2 regions of the Corynebacterium vitaeruminis DSM 20294 genome follow, and region 1 is predicted to be linked to the other one. Evidence: predicted binding sites of a transcription regulator. Region 1 holds the regulator's gene; the other holds the start of a gene.
What was found. Region 1 encodes LexA, which represses DNA repair genes until DNA is damaged. Its sites were predicted from a motif close to CGAACANNTGTTCG; they were not measured.
Positions count from the first base shown of each region.

Region 2: the regulator LexA is predicted to act here: its motif matches at 5,847-5,860, upstream of B843_RS02785 (error-prone DNA polymerase).

Region 1 is NZ_CP004353.1:1,761,496-1,768,678, forward strand. Features, by position in the region: gene hrpA (ATP-dependent RNA helicase HrpA) at 1-1,919, shown strand, start outside; gene nrdR (transcriptional regulator NrdR) at 1,916-2,377, opposite strand; gene B843_RS13820 (hypothetical protein) at 2,415-2,585, opposite strand; gene lexA (transcriptional repressor LexA) at 3,041-3,751, shown strand; gene B843_RS08090 (DeoR/GlpR family DNA-binding transcription regulator) at 4,088-4,867, shown strand; gene ptsP (phosphoenolpyruvate--protein phosphotransferase) at 4,939-6,636, opposite strand; gene B843_RS08100 (DeoR/GlpR family DNA-binding transcription regulator) at 6,878-7,183, shown strand, end outside.
Region 2 is NZ_CP004353.1:564,735-571,917, forward strand. Features, by position in the region: gene B843_RS02755 (Y-family DNA polymerase) at 1-1,043, shown strand, start outside; gene B843_RS02760 (AMIN-like domain-containing (lipo)protein) at 1,044-1,703, opposite strand; gene B843_RS02765 (sucrase ferredoxin) at 1,873-2,727, shown strand; gene B843_RS02770 (methionine ABC transporter permease) at 2,915-3,592, opposite strand; gene B843_RS02775 (methionine ABC transporter ATP-binding protein) at 3,589-4,611, opposite strand; gene B843_RS02780 (MetQ/NlpA family ABC transporter substrate-binding protein) at 4,771-5,652, opposite strand; gene B843_RS02785 (error-prone DNA polymerase) at 5,874-7,183, shown strand, end outside.

The sequences.
Region 1 (7,183 bases):
TGTCCAAGAAGCCGCCGCAGTTCATCATGGCCTCGGCGCTCGTGGAGACCTCCAGGCTGTGGGCGCGCGACGTCGCGGCGATCGACCCGCGCTGGGTCGAGGAGCTCTCCCAGGATCTGCTCAAGCATCAGTACTCCGAGCCCCACTGGTCGACGAAGCACGTCAACGCGATGTGCTACGAGCGCGCCACGCTCTACGGCGTGCCCATCGTCGTCGACCGGCTCATCCCCTTTCATCGGGTCGAGCCTGAGGACGCGCGTGCGCTGTTCATCCGGCACGCCCTCGTTCAGGGCGAGTGGACCACCCACCACGCCTTTTACAAGAAGAACAGCGAGAAGCTGGCCGAGGCCGAGGAGCTGGAGGCGAAGGCTCGCCGCCGCGACTTGCTGGTGGATGAGGACAGCCTCTTCGACTTCTACGACGCCCGCGTGCCCGAGTCCGTCTACTCCGGCGTCACCTTCGACCGCTGGTGGAAGAAGGCCTCCCGCGAGGACGCAACCCTCCTCGACTTCGACCCGGACAAGCTGCTGCACGACGACGCCCAGGAGGTGACCGAGGAACAGTTCCCGAGCACCTGGTACCAGAACTCCCTCAAGCTCGAGCTCTCCTACGTGTTCGAGCCGGGCGCACCCGACGACGGCGTGACCATGCAGGTCCCCATCCCCCTGCTCGCTGGCATCAGCGAGGAGGGCTGCGAGTGGCTGGTCCCCGGCGTGCGCCTCGAGCTCGTCACCGAGCTCATCCGCTCGCTGCCCAAGCACATCCGCCGCTCGGTTGTCCCCGCCCCCAACTTCGCCGAGCGCATCCTCCCCTCGCTCCATCCCGACGAGGGCGGCCTGTTGGAGCAGATCGCGCAGCGCCTAGGCGAGATCACGCACATCACCATCGAGCCCGGTGACTTCGACCAGACGAAGCTGCCCGCCCACCTGCGCATGCGATACGCCGCCGTCGACCGCCACGGCAAGGTGATCGACTCCGACCGCGACCTCGACGCCCTCAAGCGCCGCCGCGCGGGACAGATCAAGTCGTCCGTGTCGCGGGTCAACCGCCGCATCGAGCAGAAGGAAACGACTACTTGGACAAGGGACACCCTCGGCGAGGTCAAGGAGGCCATCCAGACCACCGTCGACGGGCAGAAGGTCAAGGCCTACCCCGCGCTCGTGGCCACCCCCAACGGCATCGCGGTCAGGGCCATGCCCACGAAGGAGGAGGCAGAGGCGTCGATCTTCAGCGCGAACCTCACCATGCTGCTGCGTGAGATCACGGTGAACACCCAGAAGACGCTCAACGGGCTCCCCCTCAAGCAGCGCGTCGCGGTGGAAAACTACCCGCACGGCGGCCCGGAAGGCTTGGTCAACGATGCCCGCACCGCGGCGATCCGCGACCTCATGATGGAGCACGGCGGGCCCGTACGCACGCCGGAGGAGTTCCAGAGCCTGCTCTCCACCGTCCGGCAGCTCGTGGCGGGGAGGGTGCGACAAATGATCGTCGCGCTCGCACCCGGTCTGGTGTCCTACTTTGACATCCAGAACCAGCTCAAAGGCTGGAAGGGCGCCGCCATCGACGACCTCAACCGGCAGCTGGACTTCCTGCTGCCCGAGCACGCGGTGTCCAAGCACGGCGTATCACGGCTCAAGCACCTCCCCCGCTACCTGCAGGCCATGAGCATCCGGCTCGAGGAGATGGACAGGAACCCCGGCAAGGACCAGCAGCGACAGGAAGTCGTGGAAAAGCTCGAGGCACAGCTGAGCCAGAAAGTGTCCTCGGCACGGAAGGGCTCCATCCGGGTGTCAAACATCCGCGACATCCAGTGGCAGCTGCAGGAGCTTCGCGTGAGCCTGTTCGCACAGCGCCTGGGTACCGCCCAGAGCGTTTCCGAGCGCAAGATCGCCAAGGCGATTCAGTCGCTCGGGGCCTAGGACTCCTTCTGCCGGTCGCGTCGGCGCATGAGCCGGATCTCCGACTCGAAGTCGTCGGCGCTTTCGAAAGATTTGTACACCGACGCGAAGCGAAGGTAGGCGACCTCGTCCAGCTCGCGGAGCGGATCGAGGATGGCGAGGCCAATGTCGTTCGCGTACACCTGCGAGCTGCCCTTGTTTCGGACGGACTCCTCGACCTCCTGGGCGAGGACCTTGAGCGCGTCCTCCGACACGTTCCTCCCCTGGCAGGCACGGCGGACGCCGACGATGACCTTTTCGCGGCTGAACGGCTCGGTAATGCCGTTGCGCTTGATGACCAGCAGCTGGGCCTTCTCGATGGTTGTAAAGCGGCCCTGGCACACGCTGCACTCGCGGCGCCGACGAATCGCCGTGCCGCCGTCTATGACGCGCGAGTCAATGACCTTGGAATGCTGACTGTGACAAAACGGGCAATGCACGGCTACATCATACCCGGTTGCTACAGGTGGCCTTTTCCTAGCGGCCCTGGCTTACCGCGGGCGCGGTAGCGGCTGGCGCCGCCCCATCCTCCGGCCAGGTGGCCAGCATGCCGCCCATGAGGGTGAGCCCGAGCAAGAAGCCGACGATGAGGCTCGAAGAGGAGGCCTTGCTCGAACGGCTGACTTCCGAGGAAGCCTCCGTTTCCACATGTTCACCTTCCCCTAGATCGAATGTGCGAACCGGTGCTAGGCCGGCACCGATCTCGAGTGTCCCGCCGTCCCAGGTTGCAGCAGCGGGAACGACAAGCGCGGCCGGGCCACGAGTATGACGACGCGTGCTGGCACGTGGCGACAAGATAGTCATTACAACTCCTTTGAGGAAAACTAGGTCGATCTGTAGGAACACGCAAAACCTTAAACAAAAGGTTCCCCACCGAAACCAACCGATTCGCATGTCTGTTCGAAATTATGGATTGTTTTCGAATGGTTGTCAATCCCGCGACACGAAATTCGAACATGTGTACCTGTTTGTCCCCTCATGCGCTACACTGTCCTAGGAAAGATCAAATAGGTTTTCGAGATCGCCCTTTCGAATCCTTTTCCACACGCTGCGCCGGTCCCCACTCCCCGAGCGACGAATAGACGCAAAGGACACAACACACTATGAGCACAGAGAAGTCTTCGCCACAGCCCAAGGAACCGAAGCTCACCGAGCGACAGCGCAGGATCCTCGAGGTCATCCGGGACGCGGTCGTCTTGCGCGGCTACCCGCCGAGCATCCGCGAGATCGGCGACGCGGCCGGGCTTCAGTCCACATCTTCAGTGGCCTACCAGCTAAAAGAGCTCGAGAAGAAGGGGTTCCTGCGCAGGGACCCCAACAAACCCCGCGCCGTGGACGTCCGAGCCCTTCCGGAGCAGCCAAAGAAGCCGGGGAAAAAGGCCGCAAAGCTCGCCCCGGTTCCCGACAAGGTCCCGGAAGAGCTTTCTTCCATGTCCTCCGGCACCCACATGGTCCCCGTCGTGGGATCGATCGCGGCTGGTGCACCCATCCTGGCAGAGGAGAACATCGACACCTATTACCCGCTGCCCGCGGACATCGTCGGCGAGGGCGAGCTGTACATGCTTCAGGTCGTGGGCGAGTCCATGATCGAGGCCGGAATCTTGGACGGCGACTGGGTCGTTGTGCGCTCGCAGCCGGTGGTCGAACAGGGCGAGTTTGCGGCCGCACTCATCGACGGCGAGGCCACCGTGAAGGAGTTCTTCCGCGATTCCACCGGCGTGTGGCTGCTTCCCCATAACCCCGCGTTTGACCCGATCCCCGGCAACGACGCCACCATCATGGGCAAGGTGGTCTCGGTTATGCGAAAGCTGTGATTTGCCGAACCCCTAAAGGGACGTGTTTACCGAAAATTCGGTGGGCGCGTCTTTTTCTACACCCTGATTGGGGTAGCCCGGCGGCACTTTGACGAGAGTCACATGTTTGCTTGTTTGGTATTTCCGTGCAAGTAAAACGGGCCTTTCTGGTTTTCTTCCTCGCAAATTTCTGATTGAGTGCCCGTTTACTCCTCATTCAAAAAGAAAGTGTCTTCTCGGGCCCCTCCCCGCGTGCCACAATGGATGGAAGTTAAGTTATTCATTCCCATACGGATTGTTCGGACATGTCCGATGTCCGCATCGTGGTCAATCCTGAAAGAAAGTTGTGAGATAGAGATGTATTCGGAGGAGCGTCGCCGACAGATTGCTTCACTGACCGCCGTCGAGGGCCGCGTCAACGTCACTGAGCTTGCCTCTCGGTTTGATGTCACCGCCGAGACCATTAGGCGCGACCTCGCGGTCTTGGATCGGGAGGGCGTCGTCCACCGCGTCCACGGTGGCGCCGTTGCCAACCAGACTTTCCAGACCACCGAGTTCAGCCTGGACACACGCGCGCGTTCGGCATCGGGCGCGAAGAACTCCATCGCCCACGCGGCGCTCGCCTACCTTCCCGAGGCCAACGGCGGAATGTTCCTCGACGCCGGTACCACCACCGCCGCGCTCGCGGACCTCCTCGCCGTTCAGCCCCAGGCGAAGCAGTGGTCGATCGTGACCAACAGCCTCTCCATCGCGCTCTCGCTGGCCAACTCCGGCCTCGACGAGGTACAGCTTCTCGGCGGCGCGGTGCGCGCCATCACCCAGGCCGTCGTCGGCGATACGGCGCTGCGCACCCTAGCGCTCATGCGTGCGGACGTCGCGTTCATCGGAACCAACGCGCTCACCCTCGACCACGGCCTGTCGACCGCCGATTCGCAGGAGGCCGCGATCAAGTCGGCCATGATCACCAACGCCCACAAAGTGGTCGTGCTGTGTGACTCGACGAAGATGGGCACTGACTACCTCGTGAGCTTCGGCGCCATCTCCGAGATCGACGTCATCATCACCGATGCCAACGCTCCGGAGTCCTTCGTGCAGGCACTGCGCGACAAGGGCGTGGAAGTGGTCATCGCGCCGTAGGCGTCGACAAGCAGCAAAAAGCCGGTCGTTCCCCTCTTGCATAGAAGGGAGCGACCGGCTTTGCGCGTTGCTTAGCTCGGCTGGATGACCGCGCGAACGGCGGCGCGGGCCTCGGTGGCACCCTCGGCGTCGAGCGCCGCCTCGGCTGCCTTCTGGCAGGTCTCGAGGTCGACGGCTGCCAGCTGCGCGCCTACGCCGGCGATGGCGGTGGATGCGGCGGACAGCGAGTTGACGCCAAGGCCTGTCAGCACGCACGCGAGCAGCGGGTCGGCAGCGGCCTCGCCGCACACGCCCACGGCGGTGTTGAAGCGCTTGCCTTCCTTACAGGTGTGCGAGATGAGGCGAAGCACCGCGGGCTGCCACGGGTCAGTGAGGTACGCCAGCTGCGGGGACATACGGTCGGCAGCCATGGTGTACTGGGTCAGGTCGTTGGTGCCGATGGAGACGAAGTCGAGGTACGGCATCAGCTTGTCGGCCATGAGCGAGGCGGCGGGCACCTCGATCATCGCGCCCGCGGTGAGGTTGCGCTCGGCGCACAGGCCCGCGAACCACTTCGCCTCGCGGGCGGTGGCGACCATCGGTGCCATGACCCAAGTGGGCGAGTTCTCGTCGCGGCCCAGCTCCTTGGCAGCCAGCGCGATAGCGTCGAGCTGGCGGGTGAGCAGGTCCTCGTTGGCGCGGGCGACGCGAAGGCCGCGGACGCCCAGGGCCGGGTTCATCTCGTCCGCCATGGACGCGAACGCGACCGGCTTGTCGGAACCGGCGTCGAGGGATCGGACGACGACCTTGGAGTGCGGGAACTGCTCGAGCACCTTCTTGTACACCGCTGCCTGCTCCTCCACGCTCGGCTCCTCGGTGGCGGTGAGGAAGCACATCTCGGTGCGGAAGAGGCCGATGCCCTCTGCCTGGGACTCGGTCGCGGCGATGCGCGCAGCCTTGCCGTCCTGGACGTTCGCCAGCAGCTGGACGCGGTGGCCATCCTTGGTCTGGGCCGGGCCGCGCCACTGGGCGATACGCTCGGCGAGCATCTTGGACTCCTGCTCGGCCAGCTTGGCCACCTCCGGGTCGGAGCCCAGGGTGACGGTGCCGAGAGAGCCGTCGACAAGCACCGGCTCGCCCGCCTTGATGTCCTTCAGCTTGGCGCCCACCGCGACGATGCAGGGGACGTTGAGCTGGCGAGCGATGATGGCGGTGTGGCTGGTCGGGCCGCCGAGCTCGGTGACCAGTCCGACGAACAGGTCCGTGTTCAGCGCTGCGGTATCCGCCGGCGAGAGGTCGTCGGCGAAGAGGACCACGGGCCCCTCGACGTCGGGCAGGCCCGGCTCCGGCTCCCCGCGCAGCTCCGCGATGACGCGGTCGCGGATGTCGCGGAGGTCGGTGGTGCGCTCGGCCATGACACCGCCGGCAGCCTCGAACATGGTGACAAACTTGGTGGTTGCGGCAACCACGGCGTACTCGGCCGGATGGCCGCCCTGGATGCCCTTCCTTACTGCCTTGCGCCAGCCGCGGTCGCTGACCATGCCTGCGGTTGCCTTGAGGACTTCCGCGGCAGCGCCCTGCGCCTTGGAGGAGCGATCCAGCAGGCGGGCGGCGACGGCATCTGCGGCGGTGATGAAGCGTTCGAGCTCAGCCTCGCGCTGGGCCTCGTCGACGACCTCGCCCGCCTGCGGAAGCTCCGGTCGGGGGCTGATCCAGACTGCCTTGGCGTAGCGAACACCAGGAACGACAGCCGTACCCTTGATAACAGTGTCTTTGGTCACGTTTTCCAACGTATTTCCCCTGTCTTCACAGATGGTTTATTTCTTCCCTCTACATCACCACAAAATCCACATTCTCGCAACAAATCAGACAACAAAATGTTGACAACCAAAAAGAAATGGGCATAAATTTAGGGATAGAACCAACATTTTGGGTTCTACTCATGAAAGAAAACCCATTATTTCCTCGGAAGATTCCGAGAAATCAGGCACCCGCCCTGAGAAATGGGACATTGCACGGTAGGAGGTGACGATGGCCACAGTCGCTGAGGTACAGCACAGGCAGTCAACAATCGTTGCCCTCACTCGGGAATTGGGCCGCTGCTCGGTCTCCGATCTCGCAGCCCAATTCGACGTCACGCCGGAGACCATTCGGCGCGACCTCAAGGTCTTGGAGAGCCAAGGCCTGCTCCGCCGCGTCCACGGCGGTGCGGTCATTGGCGCGCCAAGCAATCACGCGGACCTACTCGCGGTCGATGACGACGATGAGCTTCCGGTTCACCAGTCGCAGCGCCGCAAGCAGTCCATCGGACAGAAGGCCTTGAGCCTCATCCCCGGC
Region 2 (7,183 bases), 1.2 Mb from region 1:
CGCGGGCGTTCCTCGCCGGGCAGCCGGTGCGGGTGCTGGGCGTGGAGGAGTCCTTGGGGTGCGAGCCGGAGGTCGTCGACACGCTCGAAAACCTCGGGCTGCGCCTGCTCGGGGAGCTCGCCGCGCTGCCGACAACGACGGTGTCCACGCGCTTCGGGCGCGCCGGGCTGCGCTGCCACGCGATCGCCGCTGCCGAGGACGATCGCCTCGTGGCGCCCGCCATCGACGGCGAGGACCTGAGCGTGTGGGTGCGTCCCGAGGACCCGATCACGCGCGTCGACGAGGCGGCGTTTCTCGCGAGGGCGCTGGCGGCGCGGCTGCACGAGGCGCTGAGCCGACGCGGGCTCGTCTGCCAGCGGCTCAGCGTTCAGGCGGTGACGCACTCGACGACGCTCGAGCGCACCTGGCACACCCGCGCGCAGCTGTCGGAACGCGCCATGGCCGACCGCGTGCGCTGGCAGCTCGACGCGTGGCTGGCCGCCGGCGGCGGGGACGTCATCTGCGAGCTGGGTCTTCGCCCCGTTGAATGCAGCGTGCCGACGGCTAGAAGCTTGTGGGGCGCGGACTCTAGCGACGAAGCCCAGCGCGTCATCGCCCGACTGCAGTCGACGCTCGGCACGGACGCGGTGCTCACCCCCGTGGATGTCGGCGGGCGCGGGGTGAGCGAGCGGATCGGGATGGTCGCCTACGGGGACTCGGCCGAGGAGAAGGCGCTGGCGGCGAAAGGGAGTTGGCCGGGGCGCATCCCGCCGCCGCTTCCGGCGTGCATGTCCGGCGAGGCCGCGACGCTGGTCGGGGCCGGGGGAGAGGTCTACGTGACGGGTGAGGCGGTGCTGAGCACGGAGCCTGCGACGCTGCGCGTGGGGAAGGAATCCTTCGAGGTCACCGGCTGGGCCGGCCCCTGGCCGGTCGACGACGGCTGGTGGCGGGGGAAGGCCCCTGAGGCGCGGCTGCAGGTGGTGGGCGTCGACGGGCGCGGGCACCCGCGCGCCTGGCTTCTGGTGTGGACGGGGGCGTGGCGGGTGGAGGCGCGCTTCGAGTAGCTAGTCGCGGCGGATGTCGACGACAAGCCGCGACGGGTTGTCGAGGGTTTGCACCGAGTAGGCGTGGCTGCCGTTGAGCCCGATGACGAACTGGGCGCGGCCCTCGAAGGTGCCCAGCGACTGCACGCCGGTGACGACGCCGCCGGAGGCATCGATAGGAGCGAGGTTGGGGTCCTCGATGCCGAGCTCGAAGGGGTAGGTCACGCCGTCGATGTTGACGACGAGCGCGGTGTTGCCCTTGTACTCGACGGCGTTACCGCTGCCCTGCTGTGTCGGGTTGGGGGTCAGCTCGGTGAACCAGCCGGGTGTGCCGGTGCCGGTGAGGTCGAAGACGACGCGGTCGAAGCCGTCGTGGCTGCCGTAGCGCATGCCGGTGACGACCAGCTGCGCGTCACTCGACTGGTGCTGGGTCTTGTTGTCGGTGCTGGCGTCGCCGAGCGGGGCGAGGCCAGCGGTGTCCGAGGTGAGCGAGGCGGCGGCCTGCGCGGAGTCGGAGCCGGAGGCGTCGGTCGAGCTGGAAGCGCCAGCGGCCCCAGAGCTCGAGGTGCCCTGAGTGCTCGGCGAGGTCCCAGCGCCGGAGCCGCAGGAGGCGAGCGCAAGCGCGCCGGTGGCGAGGACGGCAAGGAGAAGACGACGGGTGGCCGCAGGGTGGATACTCATAACACCAACCGTAACTTCCTTCTCGCCCGTCACGGAAGGCTAAAGCGGGGCTCTCGTGAAATCGTTGTCAAACCTTAACCATCGCGTGCGCGGCCGAAGGCACGTCGTCGACAAGCAAAAAGCGCAGGGAAATTGATAAGGGGATCCTAAAGGGCGCTAATCTTGGGGTATGACTAACGTGCGTTGTTCAGATGTGGTCGGCGAACCGCTGCCCGGGACGTCCAAGCCGGGGAAGATGTACATCGTCTTCGAGAAGCCGGGGGCGTGGAGCCACGACATCCTCGATGGCGGCACCTTCAGCCCCGAGCTTTCCGAGCGGCTGCGGGCGCTGCCGGGCGGGCTCTACCTCATCCGCAAGCACGGCCGCGAGGGGCATGTGAAGAAGGACAGCCACGTCGTCTACCTCGTCTTTTGCGAGGAGGCAATCACTGAGCGCCTCGAGGTGGGCGACGTCGAGGACCTCTTCGACCTCGATCTGGCCGGCCCCGGTCGCAACCCGGGCGCCGTCGTCGTGACGGAGCCGCTCCTGCTCGTGTGCACGCATTCTAAGCGCGACGTGTGCTGTGCGATCAAGGGGCGGCCGATGGCGCAGGCGCTCGTCGAGGCGTATCCCGACGCGCCGATCTGGGAGTGCTCGCACACGAAGGGGCACCGGTTTGCGCCGTCGCTCGTGCTCATGCCGCACAGCTACTCCTTCGGCCGGCTCAACCACCAGGCGGCGGTCGACATGTATGCGGCGTCGCGACGGGGTGAGATGTTCCTCGCGGGAGCTCGCGGTCGGGGGATCTACGACGCGCGCGGGCAGGTGGCGGAGCTGGCTGTCGCGTCGGCGCTCGCGGAGGCTGGCGAGACTGTGCGGATGGGGGCGCTGCGCGTCGACGGCACGACGGTGACGCACGCCGACGGCCGCCGCTTCGAGGTGGAGCTTGCAAAAAAGACCACCGGCGGCGTGCTGTCTTCCTGCGGCGATGAGCCGAAGCAAGCCGCGTCGTGGGTGGCGGTTGGCGTTCGTCAGCAGGCGTAACGACGCCTACGGCTGGTCGAGCTGGATGCCTCTGGTGCCGGGGCGGGGACGGAGAAGCGCTAGAACCGAGCCGTCTCCCTGATGGCTAGTCGTGGATAGCGAAACCGCACCGTCAACCACAGGGGCGACGGTGCGGGATGTATGCGTTTTGTGCGCGGTAAGCCGCTTTGTATGCGCTACGCGCATGCTAGCGGCGCATGACCTTCTTCGCGAGCCAGTTGCCAAAGTTCTGCGCGAACTGGACGATGATGACGATGACGACGGTCGAAACCAGCGTGACCTGCCAGTCGTAGGCCCGGTAGCCGTAGGTGATGGCGAAGTCACCGAGTCCGCCGCCACCGATGTAACCGGCCATCGCGGACATGTCGACGATGGCGATGAAGACGAAGGTGAAGCCGAGGATCAGCGGGCCGAGAGCCTCGCGAACGATGACGGAGGTGATGATCTTCCAGGGCGAGGCACCCATCGCGCGGGCGGCCTCAATGACGCCGGGATCGATCGTGACGAGGTTCTGCTCAACGATGCGCGCGACGCCGAAGGTCGCGGCGATCGACATGCCGAACATCGCCGCCTCGCGGCCGATCTGTGTGCCGATGACGGCGACTGTGATCGGGCCGATGGCGGAGATCAGGATGATGAACGGGATCGGCCGGACGAGGTTAACCAGGAAGTTGATGAGGAAGTAGACGGCCTTGTTCTGCAGAACGCCGCCCGGGCGGGTGGTGTACAGCAGGACGCCGAGGATGAGGCCGAAGAAGCCGCCCACGATCAGGGTCACGCAGACCATGACGAGGGTGTCGACGATGGCGTTAGAGAAGGTGGGGCCGAGCCGCGACCAGTCGGCCGCGAGGATCTGGGTGGTCATCGGGCGATCTCCTTAATCTCGGTGGTCTGGCGAAGGTGGTCGTAGAAGGCGTTGATCGCGGCGTCGGGGCCCGTCAGGCGCACGGTCACCTTGCCGAAGCTGTGGCGCTGCAGCGTCGTGATGCCGCCGTGAACGATGCCGATGGAGGCCCCGGCCTCGCGTGCGGCGGCCGCCGCCGCGAAGAAGCCGGATTCCTCGGTCAGGTTGATGGTGAACAGCCGGCCATCGTGGGCGAGGAGGTCCTCGGACTCGATGGCGTCGGGGGTGTTGCGAAGCGCCGTCGCGACGAAACGCTGCGCGACGCGGGTGCGCGGGTTGGAGAAGACCTCGTAGGTGCTGCCGTACTCGACGACCTTGCCCTCTTCCATGACGGCGACCTTGTCGGCGATCGCGCGCACGACCTCCATCTCGTGGGTGATGACCACGATGGTGATGCCCAGTTCCTTGTTGACCTTACGTAGGAGGTTCAAGACCTCGTGGGTGGTCTCGGGGTCGAGGGCGGAGGTGGCCTCGTCGGCAAGCAGGAGGTCCGGGTTGGTGGCTAGCGCGCGGGCGATGCCGACGCGCTGCTTCTGCCCGCCCGAGAGCTGCTCGGGGTAGTTCTTGCCGCGGTCGCCAAGTCCGACGAACTCGAGCAGCTCCGCCACGCGCTTGGTCCGCTCCGCCTTGGGCATGCCCGCGAGGGTTAGCGGGTACTCGATGTTGCCAGCGGCCGTGCGCGAGCCGAACAGGTTGAACTGCTGGAAGATCATGCCGATGTTGCGGCGCAGCGCGCGCAGCTGGCGCTCGGGCATGCCGACGACGTCGGTGCCGTCGAGGCGCAGGTGGCCGCTGGTCGGCGTGTCGAGGCCGTTGATCATGCGCACGAGCGTCGACTTGCCCGCGCCGGAGTAGCCGATCACGCCGAGGATCTCGCCGGGCTCGACGGTCAGGGTGACGCCGTCGAGCGCGGTGACTTTCTTCTTGCCGGAGTCGAAGACCTTGGTGACGTCTTCGAACTCGATTCTGGTTCCGGTCATGGTTCTCTATCTGTCGGGGGCTTGAGCCCGTGGGTGCCCGCACCGGGCGGGGAAGCAAAACAACGCTCTCACAGCCTAAACGCCCCAGGCCGTCGACAAAAGTCTGAAAGGAGCCTGGGGCGTGAGAATGTGGGCGGCAGCGTAGCGTCGAAAAGCGAACTACTGAGCCTGCTGCTCGAGGCGGTCGAGGATGGACTGCAGCTCCTCAGGGGTGCGCTGGACCTCGACGGAGGTTCCCTTGGAGTCCTCGGCGATGGCGTCCTGGACCGGCTGGGTGTGCCACAGCTCGACCAGCTTCGCGATGTTCGGGTCGTCCTTCTTATCCTGCTTGGTCACGAAGACGTTGATGTAGGGCTCGGCCTCGGTGGAATCCGGGTTGTCCTGGAAGACGGCCAGGTTCGGGTCGATGCCGGCGCGGTCGAGGAAGGAGTTGTTGATGATCGCCGGGGTGCCCTCGCCGTAGGCGGCGGTGGTCTGTGCGGCGTCGACCGGGGTGACGGACACCTTGGAGGCGCCCTCATCGATGTCGGCGGGTGCCGGGGTGACTAGGCCCTTGGCCTCTTCCTTGAGCGTGATCAGTCCCGCCTGGACGAGCACGTTGATGGCGCGGCCCTGGTTGGAGGGGTCGTTCGGGATGGCGACGGACTTGCCCTCGATGCCGTTGAGGTCGCTGTGGTCCTTCCAGAACAGTGCCAGCGGCACGATCTCGGTGGCGCCGACCGGGGTGAGGTCGTCGTTGTTGCCGGTGTTGTACTCGGCGAGGAACTTCAGGTGCTGGAACTGGTTGACGTCGATCTGGTCCTGCGACAGCGCCAGGTTCGGGGTGGAGTAGTCGGAGAAGTTGGTGATCTCAAGGTTGATGCCGTTCTCCTTGGCGGCGTCCTCCATGGCGGACCAGGCCTTCTTGGTGGAGTCGGTGGTGCCGATGCGGATGGTGACGTCCCCGGAGGAGCTCGAGGAGCTGTCGGAGGAGCAAGCCACGAGGGTGGTGGCGCTGAGCAGGACGGCGAGGCCGGTGGCCACCGTGCGGCGAAGATTCATGGAGGTTTTCCTTTCGTTTGCTGTGCGGCGTTGCTCGGCGGCTCGGCGGCGTTGTGCGTCGCTTGCCGTGCGCTGCCGCGCTGGCGCTTGTCGACGCGGAATCGCGCGACGGGCGTTATCTGCAATTACCTGGCAACATTAGCCGAGTCTGTTTTCCATGTACAGCTTAGTCTATGAATTGGCCAAAATAGACTAGAACATATGTACTAATATGGGTATGTATGGACTGGAATGATGGACGCGCGGGCGGCGCGCGAGGAAAACCCCTCAGCTGGTCGCAGCTGGAAAAGGTGCTCTCCGGCAGGCCCACGGCGCCGCTCGTGCCGGTCGATCACCTTCCCCAGCGCGGCAAAGAAGGCGACTATGTTCGAAATTATTCACAACCGCCTTTCTGTGAGCTTCACGGGTATAGCAGCTATAACTTCCTGCGCGGTGCGTCGGAACCGGAGGAGATGGTCGCGGCCGCCCGCGCGTGCGGGCACACCGGTCTTGCGCTGCTCGACCGAGACGGCTTTTATGGGGCGGTCGCCTTCGCGGAGGCCGCGGCGCGGGGGCCGAAGGCGTCGGAAAGCGAATTCAAAACGGTATTCGGGGCGGAGCTGACGCTCGACGACGGCATCTTGCCGGTGCTGTGCCGCGGGCCGGAAGGATATCGGCGGCTCTCGCACGCGATCACGAACGCGCGCATGGCCAGCGGCACAAAAGACCGCGCGATCTACCCCTCGCTGGGCGAGCTTTCGCGGATCGCCGGCGGGCACTGGTTCGTCCTCGCCGATCACGGGTGGCTGCCCCGCATCGCCTCGCTTGTCGACGCCTTCGGTGACCACGTCATACTCGAATACGTCGTCGCACAGGACCCGCTCGACGCCGACCGCTTCGACGCGCTGGACGCGGCGCGCCAAGAGCACGGACTGCGAGCGGTCGCGACGACGCGCGCCGCAAGCGCCACCCGCGACGGGCGCCACCTCGCCGCCGCCAAGCAGGCGCTCGCGCTCAAGCAAAGCCTCGCCGACGCGACCCCCGAGCTGCCGCCCATGACCACCTGGCTGCGCCCCTACGACCTCCTTTCGCGCGCGCTCGGGCACCGCGCCTACCTGCTCGACGCCGCGGCCTCGCTCGCCGAGGAGTGCGCCTTCGAGCTTCGCCTCGTGGCCCCCGAGCTGCCTCGCTGGGACGTGCCCGACGGGCACACGGAGCAGACCTGGCTCGAGCACCTCGTCGACTCGCGCTTTGGCGAGCGCTACCGCACGCGCTCGGCGAAGGTCGCGGCACGGGCGAAGAAGCAGGCGCGCCACGAGCTCGACGTCATCGAGCAGCTGGGCTTTCCCGGCTACTTCCTCGTCGTCGAGGACATCGTGCGCTTTGCCAAGGACTCGAACATCCTGTGTCAAGGTAGGGGCTCGGCGGCGAACTCGGTGGTCTGTTTCGTCCTCGGCATCACCAACGCCGAGCCGATCTCCGCCGGGTTGCTGTTCGAGCGCTTCCTGTCGCCCGAGCGCGAGGGCGCACCCGACATCGACCTCGACATCGA